DNA from 4 places in the Shewanella piezotolerans WP3 genome. Region 2 is predicted to be linked to each of the others. Evidence: predicted binding sites of a transcription regulator. Region 2 holds the regulator's gene; each other region holds the start of a gene.
What was found. The regulator sigma-54, encoded in region 2, starts transcription at its own class of promoters, with help from an activator protein. The targets are predictions, from matches to a motif close to GTTGGCACGNNNNTNGNNT.

Region 1 (3,728 bases), 400 kb from region 2:
AGCAGGCATAGCAGTTCCTTTTTGAGTGACAAATACGGTAAATGTTAATGCTTGTTACTGTCATAACTATAGCTGCAGATCAAAGTAGTCGCATTGTACAAAATAGAAATGTTTGATTTGTAAACACAAAAAAGCCCTAAGCATTTCTGCTTAGGGCTTTGCATTCTGTACCAGTTAAGCCACTACTGTGGCTTATAGATTACAAGCTGTAGTAAAGCTCGAACTCTACTGGGTGAGTTGTTTGGTTAACACGCTCAACATCAACAGACTTAAGTTTGATGTAAGAATCAATGAAGTCATTGCTGAATACGTCACCACGAGTTAAGAATTCACGGTCAGCGTCTAGGCACTCAAGTGCATTTTCTAGTGAAGTCGCAACTGTTGGGATTTCAGCTGCTTCTTCAGCAGGAAGATCATAAAGATCTTTATCCATTGCTTCACCTGGGTGGATCTTGTTTTGAATACCGTCAAGGCCAGCCATCAACATTGCTGAGAATGCTAAGTATGGGTTCGCCATTGGGTCACCAAAACGTAGCTCAATACGGCGAGCTTTTGCACTTGGTACCACTGGGATACGGATCGAAGCACTACGGTTAGCTGCTGAGTAAGCAAGCATTACTGGAGCTTCAAAGTGCGGGATAAGACGCTTGTAAGAGTTAGTTGATGGGTTAGCAAATGCGTTAATTGCACGCGCATGCTTGATGATACCACCGATGTAAAATAGTGCTGTTTCGCTCAATCCGCCGTACTTGTCACCAGCAAAGATGTTAACGCCATCTTTAGCTAGAGACTGGTGAACGTGCATACCGCTACCGTTGTCACCAACGATTGGCTTAGGCATAAACGTAGCTGTCTTATTGTAAGCATGAGCGACGTTATGAATAACATACTTAAGCACCTGAACTTCATCAGCCTTAAGCGTAAGAGTGTTAAAGCGAGTTGCAATTTCGTTTTGACCGGCAGTTGCCACTTCATGGTGATGCGCTTCAACAACTTGGCCCATCTCTTCCAGTACTAAACACATAGCACTACGGATATCTTGTGATGAATCAACTGGAGCTACTGGGAAGTAACCACCTTTAACACCTGGACGATGACCTTTGTTGCCATCTTCGTAGCTAGTACCTGAATTCCATGCTGCTTCTTCAGCATCTACTTTGTAGAAGCAACCAGACATGTCAGCGCCATACTTAACATCGTCAAATAGGAAGAACTCTGGCTCTGGACCAATCAATACTGTATCAGCGATACCTGTAGAGCGTAAGTAGTCTTCTGCTTTCTTAGCGATTGAACGAGGGTCTCGGTTGTAACCCGTCATAGTACCCGGGTTTAGAATGTCACAACGGATGTTAGCAGTTGTTTCTGCTGTGAAAGGATCAAGTACGAAACTTGCAGCATCTGGCATGAGTACCATGTCTGATTCGTTAATGCCTTTCCAGCCTGAGATTGAAGAACCATCGAACATCTTACCGTCTTCGAAAAAGTCTTCATCAACCTGATGACTAGGAATTGAAACGTGCTGCTCTTTACCTATGGTGTCGGTAAAACGCAAATCAACAAACTTAACTTCTAATTCTTTTAGTTGTTGTAAAACTGATTCAGCTGACATTCTAAAGTCTCCGAGTAGGGTAAAGGGTTATCCCTTGTTCTTATCTTAATGTTTAGCGCATAGTGCGATTCTGTTTTGTTTAAAGCGAGAGTCGTGCCAAATGTGTAACTAATTGATATTAAATAGTTATTAGTGGGCGGCAAAACTAACGCTGATGTTTTTTGCACTCTAATGGTGCGTCGGGTGGATCATTTTGGTGCGTGCTTCATAATCGTGCAATGTCCACCAGTCGATTGAAAACTAATTTGTTTAGATCACCAGAGAAGGGGTCAAGAATAGCAAGTCGACGAAATTTTTATAGGGTATAAGTCAAAGAAAACTCGACCAAATATAGATAAGTGTTATTTAAATAAAAGACAGTTTAAGGCTGATTGCTAAAAGGATACGAGCTGCACGTGATTCAGGACAGAACCGCTATTTGTCTAAAAATGGCCAGAAAACAGAATATTTGATAGCACGTATGCTAAAAATGACACTAAATCGCTAGAAATGACGCCTAAGATAGAGGGTAAATATAATTAATGTCATTAAAGCAATTTATAAAAAGTGTATATAAAGCGGGCGTTATGGCGAAGAAAAGCAACGCGCAAGCGTTATTTTTAACGATTGGTTAAAAATAATCCTGTGAGATACTCGCTACCTAGAGTAGAATGTCACGCTTTTTATTGCAACTACTATACTAAACTGGTTTTAGCAGTTGTCAGTAACCCTATATTTTTATACCGATGGTAAGAGGTTTAGCCGTGTTAGAGAATTTACGTAACATCGCCATTATTGCACACGTTGACCATGGTAAGACTACCTTGGTTGATAAGATGCTGGCGCAGTCAGGAACCCTTGAGTCTCGAGGAGAAGCCACTGAGCGGGTGATGGATTCAAATGATCTTGAAAAAGAACGTGGTATCACGATTCTGGCCAAGAACACTGCCATCAAGTGGAACGATTACCGTATCAACATCGTTGATACCCCTGGTCACGCCGATTTCGGTGGTGAGGTAGAGCGTGTTCTATCTATGGTTGACTCAGTATTACTACTAGTTGACGCAGTAGATGGTCCAATGCCACAAACTCGCTTCGTGACTAAGAAAGCATTTGCTCAAGGTCTTAAGCCAATCGTTGTTATTAACAAGATTGACCGTCCTGGCGCACGTCCTGATTGGGTTATCGATCAAGTATTCGACTTGTTTGACAACCTAGGCGCAACTGACGAGCAGTTAGACTTTCCAATCGTTTATGCTTCTGCATTAAACGGTTTTGCAACTTTAGATCCAGATGAAACTAGCGACAACATGACGCCGCTATTCGAAACTATCGTTGAAAAAGTTTCTTCACCAGATGCTGATGCTGAAGGTGATTTCCAGATGCAAATTTCGCAAATCGATTACAACTCATACGTGGGTGTTATCGGTATTGGCCGTATCAAGCGTGGTAGTGTTAAAACTAACCAGCAAGTTACAGTTATTGGTGCTGACGGTAAGACTCGTAACGGTAAGATGGGTCAAGTACTTGGTTACATGGGTCTTGAGCGTCACGAAGTTGCTGAAGCAAATGCGGGCGACATCGTTGCAATCACAGGTCTTGGCCAACTGCAAATCTCAGACACAATTTGTGCACCTACAACAGTAGAAGCACTGCCTGCACTGTCTGTTGATGAGCCAACACTAACAATGACTTTCCAAGTCAACACTTCTCCATTCGCTGGTAAAGAAGGTAAATACGTAACTTCACGTAACATCCTTGAGCGTCTAGAGCAGGAGCTAGTACACAACGTTGCACTTCGTGTTGAAGAGACTGACAGCCCAGATCGTTTCCGCGTTTCGGGTCGTGGTGAACTTCACCTTTCAATCTTGATTGAAAACATGCGTCGTGAAGGTTACGAGCTAGCAGTATCTCGTCCAGAAGTTATCGAAAAAGAGATCGATGGCGAGATGTGTGAACCATACGAAACACTAACTGTTGATGTTGAAGAAGAGCATCAAGGTGCAGTAATTGAGAAGCTTGGTACACGTAAAGGTGACATGCGTGACATGCAGCTAGATGGTAAGGGTCGTGTACGTATCGACTTCGTTATTCCTAGCCGTGGTCTAATCGGTTTCCAAACTGAGTTCATGACAGCGAC
Region 2 (3,728 bases):
CTCAATTAAAATGAACGCTGATGAGTTACGTGTTTTCTCTAAAGAAGCGAACTCTGGAAAAACACTGGTTGCCACAGGCAATCCAGCAACCTATACCCAAATAATGGAAGATGGCCGCCCCGCAACAGCAAGTGCTAAAGAGATCCGTTACGAACTCGCGACCAGAACCTTAACTCTTTTAGGTGATGCGACACTCGAGCAAGAGGGTAGCCAGGTCACAGGTAATCGCATTAAGTACAATATAGGTTTACAGCAACTTATTGCTGAAAGCACCGGCGAAGGCAATGACAGAGTAATCACCATCATTCAACCAGAAGCCTACCAAGAAGAGACTCCTGAAACCCCAGCTGAACCGATAGAAAAGCAGGAGCAGCAATGATCCAAAAAACGCTTATGGCACGCAACCTAGCTAAGAGTTATAAAAACCGTGCAGTTGTTCAAGATGTGAGTTTAACGGTAAAAACCGGGCAGATCGTTGGCTTACTCGGCCCAAATGGGGCAGGAAAAACCACAACTTTCTATATGGTTGTCGGTTTAGTGCAGAGTGACAAAGGGCAAATATTTATTGATGAGGACGATCTAACCTTAGATCCTATGCATCTTCGCGCACGAAAAGGTATAGGTTACTTACCGCAAGAAGCAAGTATTTTTAGAAAGCTTTCAGTCCGCGACAACATCATGGCAGTGCTACAGACTCGCAGCGATATTGACAATGAGCAGCGTGAGGCGCAACTAGAGAGCCTGCTTGAAGAGTTTCATATCACTCACATACGTGACAGCCAAGGCATGGCACTTTCAGGTGGTGAACGCCGTCGAGTTGAAATTGCACGAGCGCTAGCTGCCAACCCAAAATTTATATTGCTTGATGAACCCTTTGCAGGTGTAGATCCAATTTCGGTCATCGACATTAAAAAAATCATTGAGCAGCTAAAAAGCCGCGGCTTAGGTGTGCTAATTACTGATCACAATGTTCGTGAAACATTAGACGTTTGTGAGCATGCATATATCGTAAGTCACGGAAATCTCATTGCTGAGGGTACGCCTGCTGAAATCTTAGACAACCAGCAGGTTAGAGCAGTGTACTTAGGTGAACAATTCAGGCTATAGTTAATCAACAACATGAGCGTTTAAAGCGCGGCACTAGTTAAGTATACTAATATAATCATAGTGTTGGCCCTTTATGCTCTCTTCGCCAAATTAACGAGCTTCAACGTTTAATTACAGTGTAGGGAATAGCGGTAAGATGAAAGCGTCACTTCAGCTCAAAATGGGTCAGCAGCTAACCATGACTCCACAGTTACAGCAGGCAATCCGCTTACTGCAACTGTCCTCTTTAGAGCTGCAGCAAGAGATCCAGCAAGCATTAGAGTCAAATCCCCTACTAGAATTAGATGAAGAGCAATCTGACAGTGAACCTGTCAGCAATGAAGATCGCACCACCAGCGAATCCGATAGCTATTCAGAATCCGATAGTGACAACGATTACAGCGCCAGCGCCGAAGTTGATCCCCAGCAAGATAGCGCTGCAGTAGAAACCTCTGATGCATTAACCCAAGATTCAATGCCAGATGATCTGCCGATGGATACCACTTGGGACGAAGTCTATACCGTTTCTTCAAATGCAAGCTCTGGCGGTATGCGCGATGACGATATGCCATTCCAAGGTGAAACCAGCGAAGGCTTATATGAGCACCTTGAGTGGCAAAAGAACTTAACACCATTTTCCGATAACGATCTTGCTATCGCCACCGCCATTATTGATGCTATTGATGAACGTGGTTACCTCACTCAAAACTGCGAAGATATTCTTGAGGCAATGGGCGACCCTGAAATTGAGGTTGATGAAGTCGAAGCCGTACTCAAGCGCGTGCAGCATTTTGACCCCATTGGCGTTGCCGCTCGCGACTTAAGCGAGTGTCTATTGATCCAACTGGCCCAATATGCCGCTACCACACCGCATATTGACCATGCCCGCCTACTCATCAAAGACTACTTAGATTTGATTGCAGGACGCGACTTTAGACAGTTAATGCGTAAAACTAAGCTTAAAGAAGATGAACTACGTGAAGCCATTAGCCTGATCCAAACTCTCAACCCAAGACCAGGGTTAGCAGTCACTCGCAGCAAAGATGAATACGTTATTCCCGATGTATCAGTGGCCAAAAAGAAAGGTCGCTGGGTGGTTGAGCTAAACCCAGATTACATGCCTAAAATTAATGTTAATCAGCACTATGCTTCAATGGCTCGCAGCACTAAAAGCCAAGCCGATGGCCAGTTCATCCGTGGTCATTTGCAGGAAGCTAAGTGGTTTATTAAAAGTTTAGAAAGCCGTAATGAAACTTTACTAAAGGTCAGTAACTGCATTGTAAAATTCCAGCAAGGCTTCTTTGAGTATGGCGATGAAGCCATGAAACCAATGGTTTTGAATGATATCGCAGAAGCCGTTGAGATGCATGAATCCACCATATCAAGGGTTACCACTCAAAAGTATATGCATACCCCCAGAGGTATTTTCGAATTAAAGTATTTCTTCTCTAGTCATGTCGGAACCGACGACGGTGGAGAGTGCTCATCAACAGCTATTAGAGCGTTTATTAAGAAGTTAGTCGCAGCTGAAAACCAAAAGAAACCATTAAGCGATAGCAAAATGGCGCAACTTTTGGCAGAACAAGGGATAAAAGTTGCTCGTCGTACTATCGCGAAATATCGTGAAGCAATGCTGATCCCGCCCTCAAACCAACGTAAGAGTTTATAACTCAAAATTAGGCACTTGGAGGAATTTTCTATGCAAATTAACCTTACTGGACATCACATCGAAATCACCGCATCATTGCGTGGCTATGTAGAAGAAAAGTTTACAAAGCTTGAACGTCATTTCGATCAGATCAATAATGTCCACGTCATTTTGAATGTAGAAAAAATGCAGCAGATTGCCGAAGCCAGAATTCACCTTAAAAAAGGTGAAGTTTTTGCTACTTCGGAACATGCGGACATGTACGCCGCAATCGACTCCCTGATCGATAAATTAGATCGTCAGGTTATTAAACACAAAGAGAAGCTGACCAAACATTAACGATGGAACTATGTACCATCCTGCAGCCGGAGTGCACCACCTGTGCCACTCCGGGCAGTAAGAAAAAAGTACTGGAACTAATCAGCGACATTGCCGCTGTCCAGTACCCTACTCTATCTTCACAAGAGATATTCGAGAGCCTTTTGGCACGCGAAAAAATGGGTAGCACAGGTATAGGCAACGGTATCGCAATCCCGCATGGGCGATTGACCAATATTGACCATCCATTGGGCATATTAATCAAATGCGAAACACCGATCTCTTTTGACTCGATAGATAAACAGCCGGTCGATATATTGTTTGCACTTTTGGTTCCAGCAGAGCAATGTGAGCAACACTTAGCCACCTTGTCTTCAATGGCTGAAAAGCTTAACGATAAAGCTATCGTTAAGCAGTTGAGAAAAAGCACCAGTGAATCAGAGCTGTACGATTTGATCACTCAATAGCTAATGACTCAGGTCCTTAAGTAACCTTATGTAATACAAATAGGTTATTTAAAGACCTTAGTATTTATGACAGCAATATTATTTATTATCTCCTTCTTGCCTAAGCTCTTGCTTTCACCAATAAAAAAGTTAATCTATACCCTTGTACATCTTGTAAACATATATAATACCAATCTGTATAAAGATTTGATCGCTCAGCGAGAGTTTAG
Region 3 (3,728 bases), 2.3 Mb from region 2:
TAGTGTGAGTTCTGAAAGTTCGGCTGCGTCACTATAGGGATCATGATGTTTTGTCATCAATACGGTTTCCGTGTCAAAATAGACCCTTATTATAACTGATTTTGGAATGGCTTAAGTGTCTTCTTTACCTGCTCTGGATATTTTTTTAAGCGACTATCAACAAGCTTACCTCGATACATTAGGTGAACACCCTCGTTACTATGCGCAGCAACAGGCGTCAGAGTGTATTGTAGGTGATGTTGACGTTGAAACAGAAGAGGCGCTGCAGTGGAAGAGCGTTGTTCGAGTTGATACGGGGCGATTTGATAATGTTGAGCATGCGCTAGAGCTATCTTTACATGGCGATATTAATGCTTTTTATGGCTCTCATTTTGCCGCGTCGCTGATGTTTGACTCACAGTGGGGCACCGGAGAGCTGTTGCAAGCTTGGAGTCAAAGCGATTTTGAGCATCTACAGCAAAATATGATTGGCCACCTGATGATGAAAAAGAAACTTAAACAAGAGCCTACTTGGTTTATCGGTGTGTTCGATGATGAAGACAAGATGATCACGGTAAACAATGCTGATGGCAGTGTATGGATTGAAATCGCTGGGCAAGCCCAAAGTGTTAAGCTAGCGGACTCACTAAATAGCTTTATCAGCGAGGTTAGCCCGCGTGTCGCCCCACCAGTTAAGTTAGTGGAGGAAGTGATACCAGCCTATGATCACCCAGGGATCTGGCAACGAATGAAAATAATGTGGCGTAATTTACTGGGTAAGTAAGCCCCTTGCTTCAATAAAAAAGCCTGAATAACGTGTTTTTCAGGCTTTTTTATTGGACCGTATTACAGATGATCCCAAGAGATATTGGATACGATACGGCATGTATCGCAGCGAAAATGGAACATATCCAGTAATGGCTCATCAAGCAGCCATTCGTTACTGCCACATTTTGGGCAACAGCGTTTTTTCTCATTGGCGAGACTTTCACCGCCAACGCGATAGAGATAATAGTAAGTAGGGATCTTGGTCAGATACTCAACTCTGCCACGCAGATCCCAGCCTCGTCTAAACAGATCGCTATGATGGCTTGTTAACTCTTCCAGTGCTGCGAATTCAGCTTTTGTTGCAGCCGCCATCTGTAGTTCATCACATGCTTGCCATTCGGTCTGCCAGCGGATCATGCGTTTATGATCACCATTGGCTGTGGCTGGTATTTGATAAAGTGGTATAGGTTGCAGTGTATCGCCATTTCTCAGCGGCGAGCACATATGCACGTAGCTGGTATAAAGTAGTTGCCAGCTTGGCGTTTCTTGGCTTGAAACCTCTGAGTTAATATCCTGACCAATATATTTTTCTCGTGGAGCAAGTAGTTTAGCGTCAGTCAGTTCGGTGAGTGCCTTTTCAACCCATGGGCTGTTAAAACGCTTTGCAAGACTACTTTTTTCGGGGGTTAATAGGCGAGCTTTAAATTCACCATCATTAAAGGCTACCGCAAATTCACGGCCTAGTATTTGACCATTTGCGCGGTAAGCCTCTAATAGCCCATTAATCGCTTTTTCTGCTGCTGTGATGGTGGTGTTGTCAAAACACTCAAACCTTAATTCAACGACGTGCATTATCTCTATTTCTCACTGGTTTTATTGGCTACCGATTCAAGTATGGTCAATCTTTGGGTTACTGCTTTTAGCTCTTTTTTAAGTAGCACAAGCTCTTGCTCTAATTTTGCAACTCTTTGTTGATCGTTAGCAGACTGTTGTTGCAGCTCTTCTTGTGCGGCAGCATTGACTTGCGCTGTTGTTTTGATGCTGGCTTTGTCAGCATCACTCATCGATTTGTACTGTTGTAGACCTTGGATCAAGGTTGGCATCGCCACGCTGATCCCTAGTTTGGTTTTTATTAACGCTAGAGTAGGGTTTTTACCTTCATCGCTAAGCTGTTTTGCTGCGCAGAGTACTTGGTCTAGTGGGCTCATCGTTGGTTAAATTCCTTACTCTGTAATAGTCTATTTAGTTAAAATGGCTAACACGGATTACATAAATCACATTAAAACAACCACTTAACTCTTGGCATACTGTTTGCTTTATTGAAGTTTATAAAATCAAAATAAATACAGGAAGTTAAAGTGAAAAAAAATCTACTAAGTTTAGCGTTTTTTGGGATTGCAAGCATAGGGCTAACTGGCTGCGTGATCAATGTTGGCGATGGTGAATCTGACTGGGATAACAATGGTTCATGGCAAAAAACACAAGAAATTAATCGCGGAAATCTAGCTAAAATCTCCTTGGGCATGTCTAAAGATCAAGTGACGACGCTTATGGGAACAGCCGATTTTAATGAAGCTTATATACAGCAAGATAAAGAAGTACATGTACTTTTTTACCGAACTCAACGTTTAAAAGGTGACGGTAAAACCACTAAAGACGAATGTACTCCTGTCGTCATTAGCAACAATATCTTAGTGGGTTGGGGCGAGATGGCTTACAGCAAAATTTAAGCGTTACTCCCGCCAAGTTACTTTCTTAATAAGGTGTCCAGATGGTCAATAACATCAGACCACTGGGCATCTTCAGCTAATGCTTCTGCTAAAAAATGTCGTTGCGACTCGCTCCAAAAGTCAGCTTGTTGAATAAGCAGCCCCTCTGGTAAATGGTGTTTTTTAACAAATCCTTCGATGGAAATACCATCACTTTGCAAACCTAATTGCTGAAATAAATGTTCTAGATCTCCCTGGGTGGTGTCCATGCCGTTATCTCCGTTGAAAAGTGCTTGGCTATAGTATGGCTCAAACCTCATACATCTGCTTTTTCAAGCAGGCTTAATGCCTTCTGTCGCTGCGTGCCGAGATGTTCAGTTAGCGAGCTATGCAGTATCGCTCAAGATTTTATCTAAGTTATTGAGTTAAGAGGAAAACAAAGCTCGATAGTTAAACCGCTTCTAGTATCTGTTTTATCATAAAAAGCTAAAGTATTAGCGCTAAAGAGCGGCTGTTATTGTTTGCTTTGATTAATAATTGCACTTTTTGTAAAGCTTGATACATTGGTATTGTGTGATCTCGATCAAGGAAAATAATAATGGAAAATCAAGCCTCGCAAGAGTGCCGAGCTGTATATCTAACAGCTGAAGATTTAAGAGTCGCCGCTTCAATTCTTTATAACGCATATCATGATGACCCTTTCTTTATGGACGCTCTGTACCGTAATGATACAGCTCAGTATGAGCAAAAATTACGCGGTGCAATTCGTGAGGAGTTAAACGAGTTGTGGCAACAAGAGCAGGGGTTGATAGGTATATTTTCAGATGAGCGACTTATTGGAGTCGCCTGCATTGCAACTCAGCAAGTTCCACTTGGAGAGGCACGTTACTGGCATTGGCGTTTAAAAATGCTGATTAGTGCTGGCTGGCAATCAACTCAAGCTTGGATCAAAAAAGAGCATCAGATCGTGGAAAGCTTACCAAATGCTAACTGTGGAATAATCCAATTTATTGCTGTTTCTACTAATGAACAGGGCAAAGGGTACGGCAGCCAGCTTGTTAAAACAGTACTAAGTTGGTGTGATGAACAACCGCATCTCGATGGTGTTGGTGTATTTGTCAGTGAGCCTGCACATAATAAGTTATTTGCAAGCCATGGATTTGAAAAACTAGAACAACTAGCGATAGGTAACGTGGCTGGAGAGCTAATGTTTTATCGAGGTCAAAACAATGAGTAAGCGGTTTAATAGTTTTGCGGAGTTTTATCCTTTCT
Region 4 (3,728 bases), 890 kb from region 2:
GACGTCATCTACACCGTGTAGTAGCGCATCAATTTCGTCTTGGCTTAATAAATCACTCACGATATTGCCTTTGCCTATATAAAAACGTTTGGTTTACAAAAAGAGCCGTGCAAATTTACTGCATTACAAAGCCGGTAAATAATACTTTTTCAACGACTTTACGACCAATAATTGGCTGCAGAGTATTTTGTACATTAAGCAATGCTAAAAGTCTCAGTTCATCTTTGCCCGCTAAGGTACTGAGTTTCTGGACATCTGCGCCACTAAAGGTGGTCAATAACGCATCTTCAATTAATGGAATGTGCTTTTTAATCAATACATCATCATCTTTACCGCGGACCATCAACTGTACTTTGATTTCAACAAGTCGAGTGCGGCCGTTGCCGGGTAAATTAAACAGAAAAGGACGTGGCATTGCAGCGTAAAAAGCTTCTCTTTTATCTGATGCTTTCACTTCAGCGACGGCTTCTCCACCGCTATTTTCTGCAGCCGTTTCATCGCCACTTAATAGCAACCAAAGGGTCGCTGCGATGATAACAATAAGTACAGCGGCGATGCTGCCAAATAGAATTAACTTTTTCTTACTTTTCGGCTCGTCACTGACTTCGAGCTCTAATGATTCTTCTTCTGCCATCTGCTTTCCCTAACTGGACTTCTATGCGCTTGCTTTACTCGATCAATCTCCCAAGTTAAGCCAAGTCTTTAACTTGTGCTATAGGTTACCTGCTTATGCGTAATAATCTATACCTGAAGCAGAAGTTGTTGCCTGATTTGCGCTAACAATCAACTCTTCTGCTGAAATTTCATCCATTTCACTGTGACTATTACCTTGGCCGTCTCTATCACCTTGGAATGATTGGTCATTACCTCGGTCACCTTGTGATACTTGACCATCGGTTAATTGCATACCTTGCTCGGCTAACATTTCACGTAATCTTGGCATTGCTTGTTCAACGAGATCTCGAGTTTGATGCTGGCTCACCTGGAACTGCACTTGAGTCGAATCTCCCTGAACTTGGATCCGTACCATCATACTGCCAAGCTCTGCAGGATCGAGTCTGATCTCTGCCTGTTGCACACCTTGACTGACCATGGTCATCAGCTGTTGCTTCATTACTGGGGAAAATCGTTGGATCATCTCCTGCATTTGAGTAGCTTGATCAGCATGTTGTTTCAGCGCTAATTGTATCTGCTGTGGTTCTACACGAGTTAAACTCTGCTGAATTTGTAAATTATGGGCTTGCAGGCCAGATACTGTCTTAATATCTTGGGTAGACAGTTCTTCATTGCCACTAGCAAGGTTTGCCTCCAACCCCATTTGAATAGGCGTGAGCCTCACTGATAGCTCTGCGCCTTTAAGCTGTTCTGCGGCCGAATTATTGGCATTATTAGCCAATTTGCCATTTTTACTATTTCCTATCTCAGCGTTTTTTGACGCGCCTTCGCTTAGATTAACGGTTGCAGTGCCAGATTGAATAGCCCCTTCTTTGCCTAAAATATCTCGAGTCTCAGCACTGCTCTTTGCAGCAACGGGTTGCTGCACTGTCCCATCTGAAACGGCGCCATGAGTAAATGGCTTAGCCTCGCTTATCGTGCTATTACGTTTTGCTTCCGCTTCACCGCTATGAGTGTCAACTTTCTGAGGTGAGATCTTTAGCTCATCAGCGTTATCCATTGCAGGTGCATTAGGCGCTGGTGCAATCGCATACTGCGCTAACAGCGCACCATCGGCATCTAGAATCTTACTTTGCGCGAGTAATGCCTTAAGTTCAGTTTCAGGCATTTCATTCAAGGCTTTCTCGGATATGCCGCTGTGTAAGCTTAATGCTTGCATGATCTCATCGGTCAATTCAGTATCTTCAGCTGACTCACTATCGTCAGCTTTGGTTTCGTCAATAGCACCGCTCAAGATGGAAAGCTCATCGGTTAGCTCATCACTTGACGGCAAACCTTCGCCGTCAGCGGCAATTGACGGATCATCAGCGCTGCTTGAAAAGTTATTGGCGAGATTTATTTGCGCGAAAACCTGACTGACATCATCACTCTTCTTCGTGGTCTCAGTGTTATCGCTGTCTTCTATATCTCTGCGCTGCTGTTTATCCGAGGAAACTTCCGATAACACAGCTTCGCCATCGACTCTACCTTGCTCAGCAGTAGCCCCCTCTTGGCTCGCTTTTTCAAGTGCCGCAGAGAAGTTATCACCTTCAACGCTCTGCTGTGGATTGCCGTTAGCAACCACCTTTTTTGAGCTGGCGCCATCGGCACTACTGAGTAATATATTGGTCATCTGCTGCATAACTTCTCCGTCAGCGTCCCCATAAAAGCAAAAATAGACAATCAGCTTTGGTAATTGGCGTCAAAATATCGGCTTGTAAGCTCACTTTAATTACCTAATATCTAATTAAAAGCAATTATGATGCCAACAGAGTTGTCCAATATAACAGAGGGTAAAAACTAGCGGCGGGACTTTCGGTAGAACTGCTGCGAAGCGAACTCATCAACCATCTTTTGCTCTTTACGCTGTTCTGCAAGTTGCGCTTTTTCGGCCTTATTCGCCAACAACAATTCTACCGCTTTACGCTTTTGCTGTTTCTCTTGCCAATGAGTTAGTCGATGTTGCTGCTGAGTGTTTGCTTCCTGAACAGAGTTAACTTGTTGCACGATAGCATCATCGACTTGACGCACAAATTGATGAAACTGATGGTAATAACTTGCACTGATATTCTTACCTTGTTGCTGCTCCATCTGCTTCATGTAATCTAAACGATAGTCTTGCAACGCCTTTAACTGACTTTGTCTGCGCTGTAACTCTAACTGAGCTGCACGAAGTTGCAGGGATGCTTGCTCCTCTGCCTCTTGGTTTAATTTAAGAACGGTAAAAAGTGGGTCAGCTTTGGCCATTTATCTATTACTCATTGATTATGCTCAATGCTAAACCTGACACTGCGCACCCAACTGGCTCAACATAAGCGTGCTACTGTCAAAGGTAATAGCATCTTTCATGGTTTGGCGTAAAAATGCATTCATAGCGGGTTGTAGGCGAATTGCATTATCAATTCGAGGGTCGCTACCTTGGGTATAAGCACCAATAGAGATAAGGTCTTTGTTCTGCTGATAAAGCGAATAAACCTGCTTTACTCGGCGCATCGCCTCTAAGTGCTCTGTCGTTATCACCATAGGCGCGACACGACTAATGGACGCCTCGATATCTATCGCAGGATAATGACCTGAATCTGCCAGCGAACGGGAAAGAACGATATGGCCGTCAAGGATCGCTCTTGATGCATCGGCGATAGGATCTTGTAGATCATCCCCCTCTGTCAGCACGGTGTAAAATGCGGTAATCGAGCCCTGCTTGCCGCCACCGTTGCCAGCACGTTCCACAAGCTTCGGTAGTTTAGCGAATACTGAAGGCGGATAACCTTTAGTGGCTGGCGGTTCCCCGACCGCCAAAGCTATCTCTCGCTGCGCCTGAGCATAACGAGTTAAGCTGTCCATAAGTAATAGTACGCTATAGCCCATGTCACGAAAATACTCGGCAATTCGAGTCGAGGTTTCACAAGCACGAAGTCGCATCAGTGGTGAGGTATCAGCCGGAGCTGCGACAACCACAGAGCGCGCGCGGCCTTCAGGGCCTAAAATCTCTTCAATAAACTCTTTGACTTCACGGCCACGCTCTCCTACTAACCCTACCACAATAATGTCGGCGGTAGTGCCTCGGGTCATCA

Region 1: a site for sigma-54 is predicted at 1,692-1,710, ahead of glnA (glutamate--ammonia ligase). Genes of this name have one in related genera too.
Region 3: a site for sigma-54 is predicted at 2,046-2,064, ahead of SWP_RS15815 (DUF3192 domain-containing protein). Genes of this name have one in related genera too.
Region 4: a site for sigma-54 is predicted at 2,406-2,424, ahead of SWP_RS06785 (flagellar hook-length control protein FliK). Genes of this name have one in related genera too.

What each region holds. Positions count from the first base shown of each region.
Region 1 is NC_011566.1:279,360-283,087, forward strand. Features, by position in the region: gene SWP_RS01250 (hypothetical protein) at 1-9, opposite strand, end outside; gene glnA (glutamate--ammonia ligase) at 200-1,609, opposite strand; gene typA (translational GTPase TypA) at 2,335-3,728, shown strand, end outside.
Region 2 is NC_011566.1:680,702-684,429, reverse strand. Features, by position in the region: gene lptA (lipopolysaccharide transport periplasmic protein LptA) at 1-379, shown strand, start outside; gene lptB (LPS export ABC transporter ATP-binding protein) at 376-1,107, shown strand; gene SWP_RS02995 (RNA polymerase factor sigma-54) at 1,244-2,755, shown strand; gene hpf (ribosome hibernation promoting factor) at 2,786-3,073, shown strand; gene ptsN (PTS IIA-like nitrogen regulatory protein PtsN) at 3,076-3,519, shown strand.
Region 3 is NC_011566.1:3,741,821-3,745,548, reverse strand. Features, by position in the region: gene queF (NADPH-dependent 7-cyano-7-deazaguanine reductase QueF) at 1-57, opposite strand, end outside; gene syd (SecY-interacting protein) at 116-763, shown strand; gene SWP_RS15825 (Zn-ribbon-containing protein) at 826-1,599, opposite strand; gene SWP_RS15820 (hypothetical protein) at 1,605-1,955, opposite strand; gene SWP_RS15815 (DUF3192 domain-containing protein) at 2,106-2,477, shown strand; gene SWP_RS15810 (DUF2789 domain-containing protein) at 2,495-2,776, opposite strand; gene SWP_RS15805 (GNAT family N-acetyltransferase) at 3,055-3,693, shown strand; gene SWP_RS15800 (Mpo1-like protein) at 3,686-3,728, shown strand, end outside.
Region 4 is NC_011566.1:1,570,289-1,574,016, reverse strand. Features, by position in the region: gene fliM (flagellar motor switch protein FliM) at 1-60, opposite strand, end outside; gene fliL (flagellar basal body-associated protein FliL) at 116-634, opposite strand; gene SWP_RS06785 (flagellar hook-length control protein FliK) at 728-2,296, opposite strand; gene fliJ (flagellar export protein FliJ) at 2,455-2,901, opposite strand; gene fliI (flagellar protein export ATPase FliI) at 2,932-3,728, opposite strand, start outside.